3 regions of the Allobosea sp. P2_B12 genome follow, and region 3 is predicted to be linked to each of the others. Evidence: predicted binding sites of a transcription regulator. Region 3 holds the regulator's gene; each other region holds the start of a gene.
What was found. Region 3 encodes PhoB, which activates phosphate uptake and scavenging genes when phosphate is short. Its sites were predicted from a motif close to TGTCATNNANCTGTCAT; they were not measured.
Positions count from the first base shown of each region.

Region 1: a site for PhoB is predicted at 3,368-3,384, ahead of AC1DYU_RS04775 (RNA degradosome polyphosphate kinase). Genes of this name have one in related genera too.
Region 2: a site for PhoB is predicted at 2,040-2,056, ahead of ugpB (sn-glycerol-3-phosphate ABC transporter substrate-binding protein UgpB). Genes of this name have one in related genera too.

Region 1 is NZ_JBFUDG010000001.1:990,867-996,990, forward strand. It holds gene AC1DYU_RS04760 (AI-2E family transporter) at 79-1,188, shown strand; gene AC1DYU_RS04765 (GTPase domain-containing protein) at 1,181-1,873, shown strand; gene AC1DYU_RS04770 (acyl-CoA desaturase) at 1,943-3,211, opposite strand; gene AC1DYU_RS04775 (RNA degradosome polyphosphate kinase) at 3,462-5,657, shown strand; gene ppx (exopolyphosphatase) at 5,641-6,124, shown strand, end outside.
Region 2 is NZ_JBFUDG010000005.1:34,740-40,863, reverse strand. It holds gene AC1DYU_RS13900 (carbohydrate kinase family protein) at 1-755, opposite strand, end outside; gene AC1DYU_RS13895 (fumarylacetoacetate hydrolase family protein) at 752-1,930, opposite strand; gene ugpB (sn-glycerol-3-phosphate ABC transporter substrate-binding protein UgpB) at 2,167-3,465, shown strand; gene ugpA (sn-glycerol-3-phosphate ABC transporter permease UgpA) at 3,619-4,500, shown strand; gene ugpE (sn-glycerol-3-phosphate ABC transporter permease UgpE) at 4,500-5,348, shown strand; gene AC1DYU_RS13875 (sn-glycerol-3-phosphate import ATP-binding protein UgpC) at 5,356-6,124, shown strand, end outside.
Region 3 is NZ_JBFUDG010000009.1:164,106-170,229, reverse strand. It holds gene AC1DYU_RS20360 (hypothetical protein) at 1-228, opposite strand, end outside; gene AC1DYU_RS20355 (TIGR03862 family flavoprotein) at 631-1,845, opposite strand; gene phoB (phosphate regulon transcriptional regulator PhoB) at 2,072-2,770, opposite strand; gene phoU (phosphate signaling complex protein PhoU) at 2,941-3,660, opposite strand; gene pstB (phosphate ABC transporter ATP-binding protein PstB) at 3,691-4,491, opposite strand; gene pstA (phosphate ABC transporter permease PstA) at 4,541-5,431, opposite strand; gene pstC (phosphate ABC transporter permease subunit PstC) at 5,443-6,124, opposite strand, start outside.

The sequences.
Region 1 (6,124 bases), on a different contig from region 3:
CTGGACAATCGACCGCCTCTCCCCACATTTCCCCTCCCATGTGAGGACCGCGCCGACGGATCCGCGAAAGGCCCGAGAATGACCCTGCAACGCCAAATCGGTTTCTGGCTGATCTCGCTCGTCGTCTTCGTGCTGCTGCTGGTGGTGCTGCGCGACGTCCTGCTGCCCTTCATCGCAGCGCTGGCGCTGGCCTATCTGCTCGATCCGCTGGCCGACCGCCTCGAAAAGGCGGGCATGAGCCGGCTTGCCGCGACGATTGCGATCCTCGTCGTCTTCCTCCTCGTCTTCGTTCTCGCGCTGGTGCTGCTGGCGCCGCTGCTCGGCCAGCAACTCGCGGGCCTTGTCGCACGCCTGCCTGCCGACGCGGCCAAGCTGCAGGCGCTGGTGCTGGAGCGGGGCGGCCCCTGGCTCGAGCGCCTCGGCGGCACCAAGATCACCGAGGAAGCGCAGAACTCGCTCGGAAACCTCGTTGGCGAGGGGACCAAATGGGTCGGCAGCGTCCTTCAGTCGCTCTGGACTGGCGGCACGGCGATCATCGGCGTGTTCTCGCTGCTGGTGCTGACGCCGGTCATCGCCTTCTACCTGCTCGTCGATTGGGACCGGATGTGCGCCACCGTCGATGGCTGGCTGCCGCTCGACCATCGCGAGACGATTCGCGGCCTGTTGCACGAGATGGACACCGCCATTGCGGGCTTCCTGCGCGGACAGGCGCTGGTCTGCCTGCTGCTCGGCATCTTCTACGCCGTGGGCCTGAGCCTGCTCGGCGTCAATTTCGGCGCGCTGATCGGTATCATCAGCGGTTTTCTTTCCTTCATTCCCTTTGTTGGCTCGCTGACCGGGCTCGTGCTCTCCGTCGGCGTCGCCATTGTCCAGTTCTGGCCGGACTGGACCTTGCCGCTGGCGACGCTCTCCGTCTTCGCCGCCGGGCAGTTCCTGGAGGGCAACATCTTCCAGCCGAAATTCGTCGGCGATTCGATCGGCGTGCATCCGGTCTGGCTGATGTTCGCCCTGCTCGCCTTCGGCTCCCTATTCGGCTTCGTCGGGCTCTTGCTGGCGGTGCCCATGGCCGCCGTCATAGGCGTGCTCTGCCGCTTCGCGCTCCGGCAATACCTCGCCAGCAACATCTATCATGGCGGCGACGCCGCACGGGCGGCGCAGGTGCAGGTCCGCATCGACACAGATGTCTGATCAACCCGGCCGCCCGCGCCAGCTCGCCTTCGACCTGCCGGTCGACAGCCGCCACGGCGTCGAGGACTTTCTGATCGGCCCGTCGAACGAGGCGGCCTATGGCTTCGTCGAAGCCTGGCCGGATTGGCCGGACGCGTGGCTGCGGCTGGTCGGGCCGGAAGGCGCCGGCAAGACCCATCTCGCCGCGATCTGGGCCAAGGCCGCCCATGCCTGGACCGTACCGGCGTCCGAGGTCGTCGAAGGCAACGTGCCGCATCTGGTCTCCGGCGGCGCGCTGGTCGTCGAGGATTGCGACCGTGACTTGGCCGACGAGGCGGCGCTGTTCCATCTGATGAACGCGATCAAGGCGCGCGGCGGCTTCCTGCTGCTGACGGCGCGCCGATCGCCCGATCAATGGGGCTTGCGCGTGCCGGATCTGCTGTCGCGGCTGCGGCTGGCGCCGCATGCGACGATCGAGCCGCCTGATGACGCGTTGTTGCGCGCGGTGCTCGTCAAGCTCTTCATCGACCGGCAACTCGTCGTCGATACCGGCATCATCGAGATGCTGGCGCTGCGGATGGAGCGCTCCTTTGCAGCCGCGCGCGCGCTGGTCGATGCGCTCGATCGGCTCTCGCTCGAACGCGGGCGCCGCGTGACGCGAGCGCTGGCGACGGAAGCCCTGGCGGCGCTCTTTCCCGAGGACTGAGCATTTTGTCGTCGCGTTTTCTTCACGCGAACCGGTATCCACTTCGCATGAAAACGCTTTCGTCGGCGCTCAGCCGGCTCGGCCGGGCGTTGCCTCGACGGATGAGGCGATCAGCCTGGCATGCATCGCCTCGACGAGGAGGTCGTGGGCCCGTGCCGCGATGGCGTCGAGCGAGGGCGTCTTGACGAACATTGCCGCCGCCTTCTCGCCGAGCTGCTCGCGCGTCGGCAGGACCGGCAGATGCCAATTCGAAGCTTGCCAGTTCGAGGCGTCCCAGTTCGCCAGGGCCTCATGCGCCTGCTGCTGGATTTCAGCCAGACGGTCGCCGGCACGATCCTGCAGCTCGCCCAGCGCCGTCTTGAGTTCGGCCAGCGTGATGCTCGGCAGGTGCAGATCGGCGAGACTCGGCGTGGCCGCATAAGCCTCGCGGAAGGCCGTCACGACGCGGTCGAGTGGAACGGAAGCTGCCAGCCGCTCGGCCGAGCGTTCGATGACGCGCGGCGGCAGCGCCTGCGAGCGTTCGATCACCGCCTGCGGCGGTTGCTTCAGGTCCCAAACCAGGCGCAGCTTCGAGAGGCCGAGGATGATGTAATAGGTCGGGTCGATCTGCCACCAGCGGAAGCCCTGGCGAACGCTGTACTGATAGGCATGGTGGTTGTTGTGCCAGCCTTCGCCCATCGTGATGATCGCCAGCCACCAGTTGTTGCGGCTCTCGTCGCCCGTCACATAGTCCTTGTCGCCATGCACATGGGCGAGCGAGTTGATGCAGAAGGTGGCGTGGAAGACGGCGACCGTCGACCAGAAGAAGCCGACAAACAGGCCCGCCCAGCCGTCGATCGCAAAGCAGATCACGGCGAGCAGGATCGCCGGCACGATCTCGAAGCGGTGCAGCCAGCGCAGCTCGGGGAATTTCGTCAGGTCCTGGATGCTGGAATCATCGAAGACGTGATGGTCGCGGCTGAAGATCCAGCCGACATGCGAGTAGACGAAAGAGGTCAGAACCGGCGAATGGACGTCATGCTCGGTGTCGGCATAGCGATGGTGATGGCGATGCTTCGAGGCCCACCAAAACACGCTCTTCTGCGCCGTCGATTGCGCCAGAAAGGCCAGCAGAAACTGCCCGAAGCGGCTGGTCTTGTAGGTCCTGTGCGAGAAATAGCGGTGATAGCCGCCTGTCACCGCAAACATCCGCAGCCAGTACAGGCCGATGGCGAGCCAGACCGAGGTCGCGGTCACGCCGCTCCAGATCGCGCCGAAGCAGGCGAGATGCGCCAGGACGAAGGGGATCGCGGACGGATAGACGATATCGCCGTCATCATGGTGGAGCGTGCTGTTCAAGACGGCCTCTGGCGTTGGCGCGGCTCCTGTCGCAGCCGCCTGGAAGGGAAACTCCCGCTTTGCGCACGAAACAGGACCTTGACGGTCGGTGCAAGGAGACCGCTCGACGCAGGGTAGGGGCTGCGATGGCCGGAGAATGGCAAATACGGTGTCGTGCGTCATCGAACCGTCACGCTAGGATGGCTCAAGACCAGCCAAGGAGACCAACGTGGCCAGAGCAGCGACCGGAACGAGAGCCAGAGGCATGAACATGCAACCCAGCGCCGTCGTCGTCGAAGCCGTGGAGGCCGTTCCCGCCGACGAGGCCACCTCGCTGCGCCAGTCGCCGGCGCGCTTCATGAATCGGGAGCTGTCCTGGCTGCAGTTCAACCGCCGCGTCATGGAGGAGGCCTCCAACCGCAACCACCCGCTGCTGGAGCAGCTGCGCTTCCTCTCGATCTCGGCGGCCAATCTCGACGAGTTCTTCATGGTGCGCGTCTCCGGCCTGCGCGAGCAGCTCAAGGCCGGCGTGGTCACGCCGAGCCAGGACGGGCTGACCCCGGCCGAGCAGCTCGGCGAACTCGGCCGGGCGGTCGCAGCGCTGACCGACGACCAGCAGGCGCGCTGGGTCGAGCTCAAGCGCGACCTGCATGAGAACCGGATCCATCTGCTGGCGCCGGGCGACATCGGCCCGCCGGAGCGCGTCTGGCTCGAGGATTATTTCCTGAACTACGTCTTCCCGGTGCTGACGCCGCTGGCGATCGACCCGGCGCATCCCTTTCCCTTCATCCCCAATCTCGGCTTCACGCTGGCGCTGGCGCTGGAACGGATCAGCGACGGCCGTCAGCTCGATGCGCTGATCCGCGTGCCGATCAAGATGGATCGCTTCATCGAGCTGCCCGACCTCGCACGCGAGGGGCTGCGCCGCTTCATCACGCTGGAGGACGCGGTCTCGCTGTTCATCAGCAAGCTCTTCCCGGGCTACGACGTCAAGGGTACGGGCTCGTTCCGCGTCATCCGCGACACCGATCTCGACATCGAGGAGGAGGCGGAGGATCTGGTGCGGGTCTTCGAGACGATGCTGAAACTGCGCCGGCTCGGAGTCGTGATCCGGCTTGAGATCAGCCGCGGCATGCCGGCGCATCTGCGCAAGCTGATCGTGCGCGAACTCAAGGTCGATGAGGACGAGGTCGTCGCGATCGACGGTATGATCGGCCTCAGCGAACTGGCCCAGCTCGTCGGCGTCGACCGGCCGGACCTGAAGTTCAAGCCCTACAATGCCCGCTTTCCCGAGCGCATCCGCGAGCATGGCGGCGACTGCTTCGCCGCGATCCGCCAGAAGGACCTGCTCGTCCATCACCCCTACGAGAGCTTCGACGTTGTCGTGCAGTTCCTGGAGCAGGCCGCGCGCGACCCCAATGTCGTCGCGATCAAGCAGACGCTCTACCGCACCTCGTCCAATTCGCCGATCGTCAAGGCGCTGACCGAAGCCGCAGAGGCCGGCAAGTCGGTGACGGCGCTGGTCGAGCTCAAGGCGCGCTTCGACGAGGAGGCGAACATCCGCTGGGCCAAGGAGATGGAGCGCGCCGGCGTCCAGGTCGTCTATGGCTTCATCGAACTGAAGACCCACGCCAAGCTCTCGCTGGTCGTGCGTCGCGAAGCCGGGCAACTCGTCAGCTACTGCCATATCGCGACCGGCAACTACCATCCGATCACGGCGCGGATCTATACCGACGTCTCCTTCTTCACCGCCGATCCGGTGATGTCGCAGGATGTCGCCCGCGTCTTCAACTTCATCACCGGCTATGCCGAGCCGGCCGAGCTGGAGAAGATGTCGGTCTCGCCTGTGGGGCTGAAGCAGCGCCTGCTTGACGACATCGCCGAGGAGGTCGCCCATGTGAAGGCCGGCCGTAAGGGTGCGATCTGGGGCAAATGCAATTCGCTGGTCGATCCCGAGATCATCGACGCGCTCTATGACGCGAGTCAGGCCGGCGTCGAGATCGATTTCGTCGTACGCGGCATCTGCTGCCTGCGACCGGGCGTTCCCGGCCTGTCCGAGAACATCCGGGTCAAATCGATCATCGGGCGCTTCCTCGAGCATACCCGCGTCTATGCCTTCGGCGCGGGCCATGGCATGCCGTCGCCCAAGGCGAAGCTCTACATCTCCTCGGCCGATCTGATGCCGCGCAATCTCGACCGGCGCGTCGAGGCGCTGACACCGATCCTGAACCCGACGGTGCACCAGCAGCTGCTCGAACAGATCATGCTGGCGAACTTTCTCGACAACGAACAGAGCTGGACGATCTTGCCCGATGGCGGCTCCCGACGCATTGTCCCGGCGCCGAACGAAGAGTCGTTCAACGCGCATAAGTACTTCATGACGAACCCGAGTCTCTCAGGACGTGGCAAATCACTTTCCAATTCCAGCCCCCGGTCCCTCTCACGCCGAGGTGGACGAAAAGGCTAAGGTCCTGAACGCGCCCGGCCGGCTCGGCCTGGGCGCCGGCACGCTGGCGATCGTCGACATCGGTTCGAACTCGGTGCGCCTCGTCGTCTACGAGATGGTGGCGCGCGCGCCGGCCCAGGTATTCAACGAGAAGGAGATGGCGGGCCTCGGCCGCGGCGTCGCTTCGACCGGGAAGCTCTCGACCGACGCGATGGAGCGCGCGATCTCCGCCCTCGTGCGCTTCCGCATCCTGTGCGAGGCCATGCATGTCGGCGAGATCCGCGTCATCGCCACCGCTGCCGCGCGCTATGCCAGCAACGGGCCGGAGTTCATCGCGCGGGCCGAGGAGGCGATCGGCCAGCGCATCGAGCTGATCTCGGGCGATCGCGAGGCGGTGCTGTCGGGGCTCGGCGTCGTCTCGGGCTTCGACAATCCCGATGGGGTCGTGGGTGATCTGGGCGGCGGCAGCCTCGAGCTGATCACCGTTA
Region 2 (6,124 bases), on a different contig from region 3:
CCCGCGCCCACCGTGTCCGCAACGATCACCGGCAGCGCCGACGCCGTCAGCGCTGTATCCCGGCCGTAACAAACAGCGCCGTCCGGCCCTTGCGTGACCAGCACGAGACGCGCGCCGAGACCGTGCCAGCGCCGGGCGATCCGCTCGGCCGGCTCGCCGGGATGGAGCCAGGCGAGGTCGTCCAGGCTCGCCTTGACGACATCGGCCTGGGCGATGCGCGCCTCGATCAGGGGAAGCGCCCGCTCCCGCTCCGGCAGAATGGAGGCGCGGATGTTGACGTCGTAGCTGACGGTCGCGCCGGCCTCGCGGGCGCTGGCGGCGAGACGTCCTGCGGCCTCGCCGGAAGGACCGATCGTCGCGCCGAAGGAGGCGGCGTGGAGATGCACCGCGCCTTGCGGCATCTGGCGCGGCGTCCCCTCCGGCTCGGCATGGGCCGTGCCATCGAGATGCAAGCCGAATTCGGGCACGCCGCCGGGTCCAAGCGGGGAGACGATGGCGATGGCCGTCGGCAAGGGGCTGTCGTGGATGAGCGCGGTGCCGATGCCTTCCGCCAGCAGCGCGGCGCGGAAGCGGCGGCCGAGCGCGTCGGTGGAGAGCGGTCCGGCATAAGCTGGCTTCGCGCCGAAACGGGCGAGCGCCAGCGCCGCGTTGAAGCCGGAGCCGCCGAGCACCGCCTCGTAGTGCCGGCCTTCCGCATCGCGCGGGATGAAGTCGCCGATCGCCTCGCCGACGACGAGGATGTCGGCTGCACTCACAGCAGGCCGCGCTTCGCCAGGCTGCGCATCAGATGCGAGGCGCCGAAGGTCCAGGGCTCGCATTCGTCGCTGCGGCGCATGCGGTTGACCAGGGCGCCGAGCTCGGGCGCGGCGATGGTGACGATGTCGCCGTATTTATGGGTGAAGCCGCCGCCCGGCGTGTCGCGATCTTTGATGGGTGCGAACATGGTGCCGAGATAGAGCGCCGCACCGTCGGGATACTGATGATTGGCGTTCAGCATCTGGCTTGCGAGATCGGCCGGATCGCGGCTGATCTTGGCGATCGACGACGAGCCCTCCAGCGTGAAATCGTCCTCGCCCTCGACCGTCAGGGTGACCGTGGTGTTTCTGATATGGTCGAGCGTGAAGGCGGCATCGAACAAGCGGATGAACGGGCCGATGGCGGCCGCGGCGTTGTTGTCCTTGGCCTTGCCCAGCAGAAGCGCCGAGCGGCCCTCGACATCGCGCAAATTGACGTCGTTGCCGAGCGTGGCGCCCACGATGCGGCCATCGGAGGCCACGATCAGCACGACCTCCGGCTCGGGGTTGTTCCAGGTCGAGATCGGATGCAGGCCAGCGTCGAAGCCGGTGCCCACCGAGGACATCGGCGGGGCCTTGGTGAAGATCTCGGCGTCCGGCCCGATGCCGACCTCGAGATACTGGCTCCAGGCGCCCTGCTTGATCAGCACGTCCTTGAGCTGCATCGCCTCGGGCGAGCCGGGCTTCAGCTTCGAGAGATCGTCGCCGATCAGCTTTTCGATCTCCTCGCGAATGGCGACCGCCGCTTCGGGATTGCCGCGCGCCTTCTCCTCGATGACGCGCTCCAGCATCGAGATGGCGAAGGTGACGCCGGCCGCCTTCACCGCCTGGAGATCGAGCGGCGACAGCAGCCAGGGCTCGCCCGTATCGCGGCCATCGATGGGCGTGTTCGCCAGAATGTCCGCAAGCGTCCCGATCGGCTCGCCTTCTGCCGCGCGCAACTCGGCGGCGGGATCCTTCGCCTCGCAGAGGTCGCGGCTGGTCGGGAAGGCTCGGCTGACATCGACCAGTGCATCGCCGCGCAGGGTGACGATGGCCGGCCCCGCGACATCGGGACGCCAGACGCGGCCGAGCAGAGTTGCATCGCCGGCATCCTTCGGCAGGGTCTGGTCTGGCGTCAGCGAAAAGCGCGGCATGGCTGGGGATCCGTCGAACGACTGGGTGGGCGGGGAGAACAGCCGCTTCCGGCCCAATACGCAAGACCCTTCCCGCCCGAGGCCGGGCGACAGAGCGGCGGCTTGCCACTGTCATCATTTTGTCATTGAAACGTCGCCCGGCCTTCATGCTAGCTTGCGCACCAACAAGAACAGCCGCCCAGAGCGAACCGAGGGCGGAAGGGAGATGGAAGATGACAGTGAAATCACGTATTCTGATGTCCGTCGCGGCGTTCGCGCTCGCCGGCGCCGCACCTGCCGTGGCCCAGACCGAAATCCAGTGGTGGCATGCGCTGACCGGCGCCAACAACGACGTCGTCGTCAAGCTGGCAGAGGATTTCAACGCCTCGCAGAAGGACTACAAGGTCGTCCCCGCCTATAAAGGCTCCTATCCCGACGCGCTGAACGCCGGGATCGCAGCCTTCCGCGCTGGCACCGCGCCGCATATCCTGCAGGTCTTCGAGGTTGGCACCGGCACGATGATGTCGGCCAAGGGCGCCGTGAAGCCCGTCTTCGAATTGATGAAGGATGCCGGCGAGACCTTCGACCCGAAGGCCTATCTGCCCGCCATCACCGGCTACTACTCGACGGCCAAGGGCGACATGCTCTCGATGCCGTTCAACTCCTCCTCGATGGTGATGTGGTACAACAAGGACGCCTTCAAGAAGGCCGGCCTGAACCCGGAAGCGCCGCCCAAGACCTGGCCCGAGGTGTTCGAGGCCGCCAAGAAGCTGAAGGCTTCCGGCTTCGAAAAATGCGGCTTCTCGAACGCCTGGGCGACCTGGGCGAACATCGAGCAGTTCGGCGCCTGGCACAATGTCTCGCTCTCGACCAAGGCCAACGGACTGGACGGCTTCGACGCGGTCCTGAACTTCAACAGCCCGGCGTTCCTGAAGCACTGGACCAACCTGGTCGATCTGCAGAAGCAGGGTGTCTATGACTATTCCGGCCGCACCAATGGCGGCGAGGGGCGCTTCACCTCCGGCGAATGCCCGATCTTCCTGACCTCGTCGGGCTTCTTCGGCAACGTCAAGGCGAACGCCAAGTTCGACTGGGCCAACGCCCCGATGCCGTATTATCCCGACGTGCAGGGCGCACCACAGAACTCGATCATCGGCGGTGCCTCGCTGTGGGTGATGGGCGGCAAGAAGCCCGACGAGTACAAGGGTGTCGCCAAGTTCTTCACCTTCCTGTCGAATGTCGATCGTCAGGTGAAGCTGCACACGGAATCGGGCTATCTGCCGATCACCAAGGCGGCCTATGAGAAGGTGAAGGCCTCCGGCTTCTACAAGGACAAGCCCTATCTCGAGACGCCGATCCTGGAGCTGAACAACAAGGAGCCGACCGAGAATTCGCGCGGCCTGCGTTATGGCAGCCTGGTCCAGATCCGCGACATCTGGTCGGAAGAGCTGGAAGCGGCGCTGAACGGGCAGAAGACACCCAAGGCGGCTCTGGATGCGGCTGTCGAACGCGGCAACCAGATGCTGCGGCAGTTCGAACGGACCGCCTCGCGCTGAGCTTCTTCGTCATTCCGGGGCGGCCCGAATGGGCCGAACCCGGAACCCACGACGGGGCAGGCCACTCGGGTTGCCCCGTTGACATCTCTCACCCGGTCGTGGGTTCCGGGTTCTTCGCTCCGCGAAGCCCCGGAATGACACGAGTAGTGCTCCATGCAGAAGAATGCCTATTTCACCGGCCTGACCGTCCCGCTGTTGCTGCTCCTGCCGCAGCTGGCGATCACCGTCGTGTTCTTCTACTGGCCGGCGAGCCAGGCCGTCTGGCAGTCCTTCCTGCTGCAGGACGCCTTCGGCACCTCGACCGAATTCGTCTGGTTCGAGAATTATCAGGCGCTGTTTTCCGATCCTGGCTATCTGAAGGCCTTCATCAACACCGCGATCTTCTCCAGCTTCGTCTGCGTGCTCTCGCTCTCCATCGCCTTGCTCTTCGCGGTGATGGCGGATCGGCAGATCCGGGGCGCTGAGGTCTACAAGACCCTGCTTATCTGGCCCTATGCGGTGGCGCCTGCGGTTGCCGGCGTGCTCTGGCTGTTCATGTTCGATCCCTCGCTCGGCATGCTGGCGCGCGGGCTGTCCACCATGGGCATCGCCTGGAATCCACGCCTCAACGGCAATGATGCGATGCTGCTCGTCATCCTCGCCGCGACCTGGAAGCAGATCAGCTACAATTTCCTGTTCTTCCTCGCGGGCCTGCAGTCGATTCCCAAGAGCGTGATCGAGGCCGCCGTGATCGACGGCGCCCGGCCGATGCGACGCTTTTGGACGATTATCTTCCCGCTGCTCTCGCCGACAACCTTCTTCCTGCTGGTCGTCAACATCGTCTACGTCTTCTTCGACACCTTCGGCATCATCGACACAATCACCGGCGGCGGTCCCTCGGGCGCGACCGAGACGCTGGTCTACAAGGTCTTTTCGGACGGCAAGGGCGGCTCGAACCTCGGCGGCTCGGCGGCGCAATCGGTCATCCTGCTGATCATGGTCATCGGCATGACGGCGGTGCAGTTCCGTTTCATCGAGCGCAAGGTGAACTACTGATGGTCGAGGACCGCCGCCTCGGCGATTTCATCGCCTATGTCATCCTGTCGATCGGCGTGCTGATCGTCGCCTTCCCGGTCTGGCTGACCTTCGTCGCCTCGACCTGGGATGCCGCGACCATCATCAACGGCAAGCTGCCGCTCTATCCGGGACCGTACTTCTTCGAGAACTACAACCGAATCCTGTTCATCGGCACCTCGAGTACGACCCGCGAGCCGGTGCTGGGCATGATGCTAAACTCCTTCGTCATGGCGATGGCGATCGCGCTCGGGAAAATCTTCATCTCGGTGCTCTCGGCCTATGCGGTGGTCTATTACCGCTTCCCGTTCCGGATGGCGGCGTTCTGGATCATCTTCGTCACGCTGATGCTGCCGGTCGAGGTACGCATCTTCCCGACCTTCAAGGTCGTCTCGGATCTGCGCATGCTGGACACCTATCAGGGTCTGGCGGTGCCGCTGATCGCCTCGGCGACGGGCACGCTGCTGTTCCGGCAGTTCTTCATGACGATTCCCGACGAGCTGCTGGAGGCGTCCAGGATCGACGGCGCCGGCCCGTTCCGGTTCTTCAAGGACACGGTCGTGCCGCTCTCGATCACCACCATCGCGGCCCTGTTCGTGATCCAGTTCATCTATGGCTGGAACCAGTATCTCTGGCCGCTCCTGGTGACGACCAAGGACTCGATGCAGACCATCGTTATCGCGATCAAGAAGATGATCGTCACCTCCGACGCCCTCACCGAATGGCAGCTCGCCATGGCCACAGCCATGCTCGCAATGCTGCCGCCCGTGCTCGTCGTCATCCTGATGCAAAGGCTCTTCGTGAAGGGCCTGGTCGAAACCGAGAAATAAATCGCCGATGGCCCAGGTCACCCTCACCAACGTCAAGAAGATCTATCCCGGCGGCGTCGAAGCCGTGAAGGGCGTGTCGTTCGACATTCCCGATGGCGGCTTCTGCGTCCTCGTCGGCCCGTCCGGCTGCGGCAAGTCCACGCTTTTGCGCATGGTCGCGGGGTTGGAGACAATCTCGGCCGGCGAGGTCTCGATCGGCACGCGAATCGTCAACGAGATCGGCCCCGCCGACCGCGACATCGCCATGGTGTTCCAGAACTACGCGCTCTACCCGCATATGAGCGTCTACGAGAACATGTCCTATGGCCTGCGCAATCGCGGCACGCCGAAGGACGAGATCGACGCCCGCGTCAAGGAAGCGGCGCGGATTCTCGCCATCGAGAACCTGCTGGAGCGCCGGCCGCGCCAGCTCTCGGGCGGACAGCGCCAACGCGTCGCGATGGGCCGCGCCATCGTGCGCAAGCCGCAGGTCTTCCTGTTCGACGAGCCGCTCTCCAATCTCGACGCCAAGCTGCGCGTGCAGATGCGCGTCGAGATCAAGAAGCTGCAGCGCGCGCTTGGCGTCACCGCGATCTACGTCACGCATGACCAGGTCGAGGCGATGACGCTGTCGGACAAGCTCGTGGTGATGAATGGCGGCCAGGTCGAGCAGATCGGCCTGCCCTCCGAGGTCTACAAGAAGCCGGCGAGCAAGTTCGTCGCGACCTTCATCGGCTCGCCGCCGATGAACATCCTGCCCGGCACGATCGACGGCCCCGGCATCGTGGCGCTGGGCG
Region 3 (6,124 bases):
CTCCTTGTCGCCGAAGCCCTGTGCCTGCCTGTCGACGGCGTGGCGGGCGAAATAGCTGGTCATGCGCAGGATCGTGTCCTCGCTCAACGGCTTGCGGGCGCGCAGGTCGCGAGCCCGTGCAACGCCGATCATGGTGCCGCCGCGGCTGAAGTCCTGGCGCAGGCGCAGGCCCTTCTCGGCATTGGCCGCGACCGCCAGCGGCGGCGTCAGATCGATATGCTGGCTCATGACGAGGCCTCGTTCGCCAGAACCTCCACTTCGCTATGGGATTTGAGCGCATAGCCGCCATGGGGCTGGGTCACGAGATAGCCTCTTGTAACGCTGTCGTCATGCCACTGGTCCGTGCGTGTTTCTCCTGGACCAACGCCGAAACCGGGCTCCGGTTCGCCGGATGTGATGTGAGGGGTGCATGAGGCCAGCGGTAAGGCGGAAGTGGGACGCGGGAACCTCAACGAAGAACCCTCTCCTGTAAGGAGAGGGCAGGGTGAGGTGTCGGCCCTTGGACCAGCAGCGTTGAACAGTGCCGCGGTCAGCTCACGGCTGCGGTGTCGAGGGGCCGACCCCTCACCCCTGCCCCTCTCCCTACGGGAGAGGGGTTCCCCGCGCTTCGCTTCGGACCGCCCTGGGTCGTCACCGGGACGCCAACCATGCCTCCATCCCGGCCGCCGCCGCGATGCCGGTCGCAAAGCAGCCCTGCAGCAGATAGCCGCCGGTCGGCGCCTCCCAGTCCAGCATCTCGCCGGCGACGAAGACGCCGGGCAGGCGCTTCAGCATGAACCCATCATCGACCTCGGCGGCCGCGATGCCGCCGGCCGTCGAGATCGCGCGGTCGATCGGCATCAGGCCGGTGAGTCGCAGGGGCGTGGATTTGATCGCCGCCGCCAGCGCGGCAGGCGCCTCATTGAGCCGCCCCCCGGCACCATCGCGCAGCACGGCGACGGCTGCCGGAGACAATCCCGCCTTGCGCAGATGGTTGCTCAGCGTCTCGCCCTTGCGGCGCTTGCCGAGCTTCTCGGTCAGCCGCGCGAGGTCGAGATCCGGCCGCAGATCGATCGCGATCTCGGCAAAGCCCTCGCGGGCGATCGCCTCGCGCAGCGGCCCCGACAGCGCATAGATCGCGCCGCCCTCGATGCCATCAGCGTCGATCATCGCCTCGCCCGCCACCTCCTGGCCGCCGAATCGGATGATGATGCGCTTCAACGGCGCGCCCGCGAAACGCTCGCGCAAGGTCGCCGACCAGGCGACGGCAAAGCCGCCATTGGCGGGGCGCAGCGGCGTGATCACGACACCCTTCGCCGCCAGCAGCGAAACCCAGCCGCCATCGGACCCCAGCCTTGGCCAACTCGCGCCACCCAGCGCCAGCAGCGTCGCATCGGGTGTGAGCGCGACAGTCTCGCCATCGCCCGTCCTGAAGCTCAGCGCCCCATCCGCCGTCCAGCCCGTCCAGAAGCGCCCGGATTCGAGCTTCACCCCAAGACCGTCCAGCCATCGCAGCCAGGAGCGCAAAAGCGGCGAGGCCTTCATCGCCTTGGGAAAGACGCGCCCGCTCGAGCCGACGAAGCTCTCGGCGCCCAGCCCGTCGGCCCAGTCACGCAGCATCTGAGGCGGAAAGGCCTGGATCGCCGGTTCGAGCCAGTCCCGCGCCGCGCCATAACGCGGCAGGAAGCCCTCGAGCGCTTCGGAATGGGTGAGGTTCAACCCCCCGCGCCCCGCCAGCAGGAATTTCCGTGCCGGCGTCGGCATCCGCTCATGGATGGTGACGCGGTGGCCGGCCTCCGCCAGCCGTTCCGCCGCGATCAACCCGGCCGGGCCTGCTCCGATGATGGCGATGTCTTTGGTTTGCATGCGGCGGGCTTGCGCCGTCGGACGCTGCGGGTCAAGCGAGGTCGGCCGAGGCGGTCAAGCGATCAGATATCAATCAAACGCGCCGTCATCCCGGGCGGAGCGAAGCGCAGACCCGGGATCCATGCCTGGACCTGCTGAAATGGCGTTCCGGCATGGATCCCGGATCGGCGCGGCTTCGCCGCTTGTCCGGGATGACGGCGCGGATGTGAGACGGGTCGAAAGCCAGTCACGCCCGCGCAAAGGTCTCGTCGAAGGCGTAGCCGGCGCCGCGCACGGTGCGCAGGGGGTCCTTGGCGTCGCCCGGCGTGATCGCCTTGCGCAGGCGCCCGACATGGACGTCCACGGTGCGCTCGTCGATATAGACGTCGCGACCCCAGACCGCGTCGAGAAGCTGGGCGCGGGAATAGACCCGGCCCGGCGCCTGCATCAGGAATTCGAGCAGGCGGAACTCGGTCGGGCCGAGATGCAGTTCGAAGCCCGAGCGGCGCACGCGCCGCGTGGTCCGGTCCAGTTCGAGATCGCCGGCCGTCAAAAGTCCCGCGACGTGGCCGGGCTTGGCCCGGCGCAGCAGCGCCTGAATGCGCGCGATCAGCTCGGGCAGCGAGAACGGCTTGACGACATAGTCGTCGGCGCCGGTGGCCAGGCCGCGCACGCGCTCGGTCTCCTCGCCGCGCGCGGTCAGCATGATGATCGGCACGCGCTCGGTGTCGCGGCGCGCCCGCAGGCGGCGGCAGAGCTCGATGCCCGACAGCCCCGGCAGCATCCAGTCGAGCAGCACGAGATCGGGCGTGTTGTCACGCAGGTGCAGCTCGGCATCGTCGCCGCGCGCGACCGAGTCGACCTCGAAGCCCTCGGCCTCGAGATTGTAGCGCAGGAGCAGGGTCAGCGGCTCCTCGTCCTCGACGATCAGGATGCGGGCGGGCATGGCGCGGTTCCGTTCTGGGCAGTCGGCGTCTTGGCAGCCAGTCGACACATTCCGTCATGCTCGCCCTTGTGGCGAGCATCCACGTCTTGAACACCGCTCTCGGCGAGCGAAGGCGTGGATGGTCGGGACAAGCCCGACCAAGACGGGAAAGGCGATGGCGCCCTCATCGATCAGCTCCCCGTCACCGCCTCGACGTTGATGTCGGTGGTGTCGAGCTTGGGACGGTTGAGGTCGAGCGATTCGCCGGTGACGAGATAGTGGATCGTCTCGGCGATGTTGGTGGTGTGGTCGCCGATGCGCTCGATGTTCTTGGCGCAGAACAGGAGATGCGTGCAGAAGGTGATGTTGCGCGGATCTTCCATCATATAGGTCAGGAGCTCGCGGAACAGCGAGGTGTAGAGCGCGTCGATCTCGCCGTCGCGATGCCAGACCTCCAGCGCCTTCTGCTCATTGGCCGAGGCATAGGCGTCGAGCACGTCCTTGAGCTGAGCCTGGACCAGGCGGCTCATATGCTCCAGCCCGACGACAGCGCGATGCGGCGGCGAGAACTGGCCTGAGATCGCGACCGCGCGCTTGGCGATGTTCTTGGCGAGATCGCCGACGCGCTCGATGTCGGAGGCGATGCGGATCGCCGAGATCAGCTCGCGCAGATCGTTGGCGAGCGGCTGGCGCCGCGCGATGGTCAGCACCGCGCGCTCCTCGACATCGCGCTGCAGGTTGTCCAGGCGCTGGTCGGCCGAGATCACCTTCTGGGCGAGCGTGGTGTCGCGGCGCACCAGCGCCACGGTGGAATCGCCGAGCATGCGCTCGGACATGCCGCCCATCTCGGCGAGGCTGCGGCGTATGCCTTCGAGTTCGGCGTCGTAGGAGCGGACGATATGGTCGGTCATCGGCGTTTGTCCCTGTGCAGCGCGTGCGAGTCAGCCGAAACGGCCGGTGACGTAGTCCTGCGTCTGCTTCTTGCTCGGGTTCATGAAGATGTTGTTGGTCGCGGCGAACTCGATCACCTCGCCGAGATACATGAAGGCGGTGTACTGCGAGATGCGCGCCGCCTGCTGCATGTTGTGCGTCACGATGACGATGGTGAAATCGGTCTTGAGCTGCTCCAGCAGATCCTCGATCTTGCCGGTCGAGATCGGGTCGAGCGCCGAGGTCGGCTCGTCGAACAGGATGACCTCGGGCTTCTGCGCGATGGTGCGCGCGATGCAGAGGCGCTGCTGCTGGCCGCCCGACAGGCCCATGCCCGAGGCCTTGAGCTTGTCCTTGACCTCGTCCCACAGCGCGGCGCGGCGCAGCGCGCCCTCGATGCGGTCGTCGAGCTCGGATTTCGGCGGCTTCTCGTAGAGGCGGATGCCGAAGGCGACGTTGTCGTAGATCGACATCGGGAAGGGCGTCGGCTTCTGGAAGACCATGCCGATGCGCGAACGCAGCTCGTTCACGTCGATGTCGTTGGAGATGACGTTGCGCCCGTCGAGCAGCACCTCGCCGGTCGCCTTCTGCTCGGGATAGAGCGAGTAGATCCGGTTGAAGATGCGCAGCAACGTCGACTTGCCGCAGCCCGAGGGGCCGATCAGCGCCGTGACGTGGCGGTCGCGGAAGTCGAGGTTGATGTTCTTCAGCGCCTTGTGCTCGCCGTAGTAGAAATCGAGGTTCTTCACCGCGATCCGCACGGGGGCATCGGCGTCGAGCGATTGCGGGCTCAGTTCCAGGGTCGAAAGCATCGAAGGGTTCCTTCGGATCGGACGCGACGAATGTCGGAAGCGACGTAAATTACTTGGAGCCGCGCACGATGCGGCGGGCGATGAGCGAGAGCACCAGGATCGACATGGTGATGATCAGCGAACCAGCCCAGGCGAGCTGCTGCCAGTTCTCGTAAGGGGCCGAGGCGAACTGGTAAATCGTCACCGGCAGGTTCGAGACGCCGCCCTTGAGAGTGGGCGAGAACCAGAAATTGTTGTTCAGCGCGGTGAAGATCAGCGGCGCGGTTTCGCCGGCGATGCGGGCGAGCGCCAGCAGGATGCCGGTGACCATCCCGGACTTCGCCGCCCGCCAAGTGATCGAGGTGATCACCACCGAAGGCGGCGCGCCGAGCGCCGAGCCGGCCTCGCGCAGCGGTCCGGGAACCAGCCGCAGCATGTCCTCGGTGGTCCGCACGATGACCGGGATCGCGATGATGCCGAGCGCCACGCCGCCGGCCCAGCCGGAATAGCCGCCCAGCGGCTCGACCATGATGACGTAGACGAACAGGCCGATCAGGATCGACGGCGCCGAAAGCAGGATGTCGTTGATGAAGCGGATCAGGTCGGCGAGCTTCGAGCCCTTGCCGTATTCGGCGAGATAGGTTCCCGCCAGAACGCCGATCGGCGTCGCCACGACGATGCCCAGGAAGGTCAGCACGATCGAGCCGACGATGGCGTTGGCGAGACCGCCGCCTTCCGAACCGGGGCCGGGCGTGACCTGGGTGAAGGTTGCGACGGAGAGTCCGCCGATGCCCTTCACGATCAACATGCCGAGAATCCAGAACAGCACGAAGATCGCCATGAAGGTAAAGCCGGCAGCGATGACGCGCATCAGCTTGTCGGCGGTCCGGCGCGACTGGCGGACACGCCCCCATTCGGCATGGGGCAGGGCGCGGACGGTGGAGGGTGTCGTCAGGCTCATGACCAGCTCGCTCAGTAGGCTTTGACGCGCGACACGAGAATGCGCGCAATGACGAGGACGACGAAGGTGACGAAGAACAGGATGCAGCCGAGCGCAATCAGGGCGTTGAGCTGCAGGCCCATGGCCTCGTTGAACTCATTGGCGATGCGCGAGGCGATCGTCGAGCCCGGATCCATGATCGAGGCCGAGAGCCGGTTGGCGTTGCCGACGACGAAGGTCACCGCCATCGTCTCGCCGAGCGCGCGCCCGAGGCCGAGCATGATCGCGCCGATGATCGAGACGCCGGCCTGCGGCACCAGCACATGGCGCACCACCTCCCAGGTCGTCGCCCCGATGCCATAGGCGCTCTCGCGCAGAACGGAGGGGATCTGGTCGAGCATGTCGCGGGTGATCGAGGCGATGAAGGGGATGATCATGAAGGCCAGGATGATGCCGGCCGTCAGGATGCCCAGGCCCGAAGGCGAGCGCGAGTACAACACCGTGCCGACGATCGGGAGACCCTCGACGATGTTCGAGAGCGGGATCTGCACGTAGGCAGCAAACAGCGGCACGAAGACGAACAGGCCCCACATGCCGTAGATGATCGAGGGCACGGCCGCGAGAAGCTCGATGGCGGTGGAGACCGGCTGCTTGAACCAGGGCGGGGCGAGCTGCGTCAGGTAGACGGCGATACCCAGCGAGAGCGGCACGCCG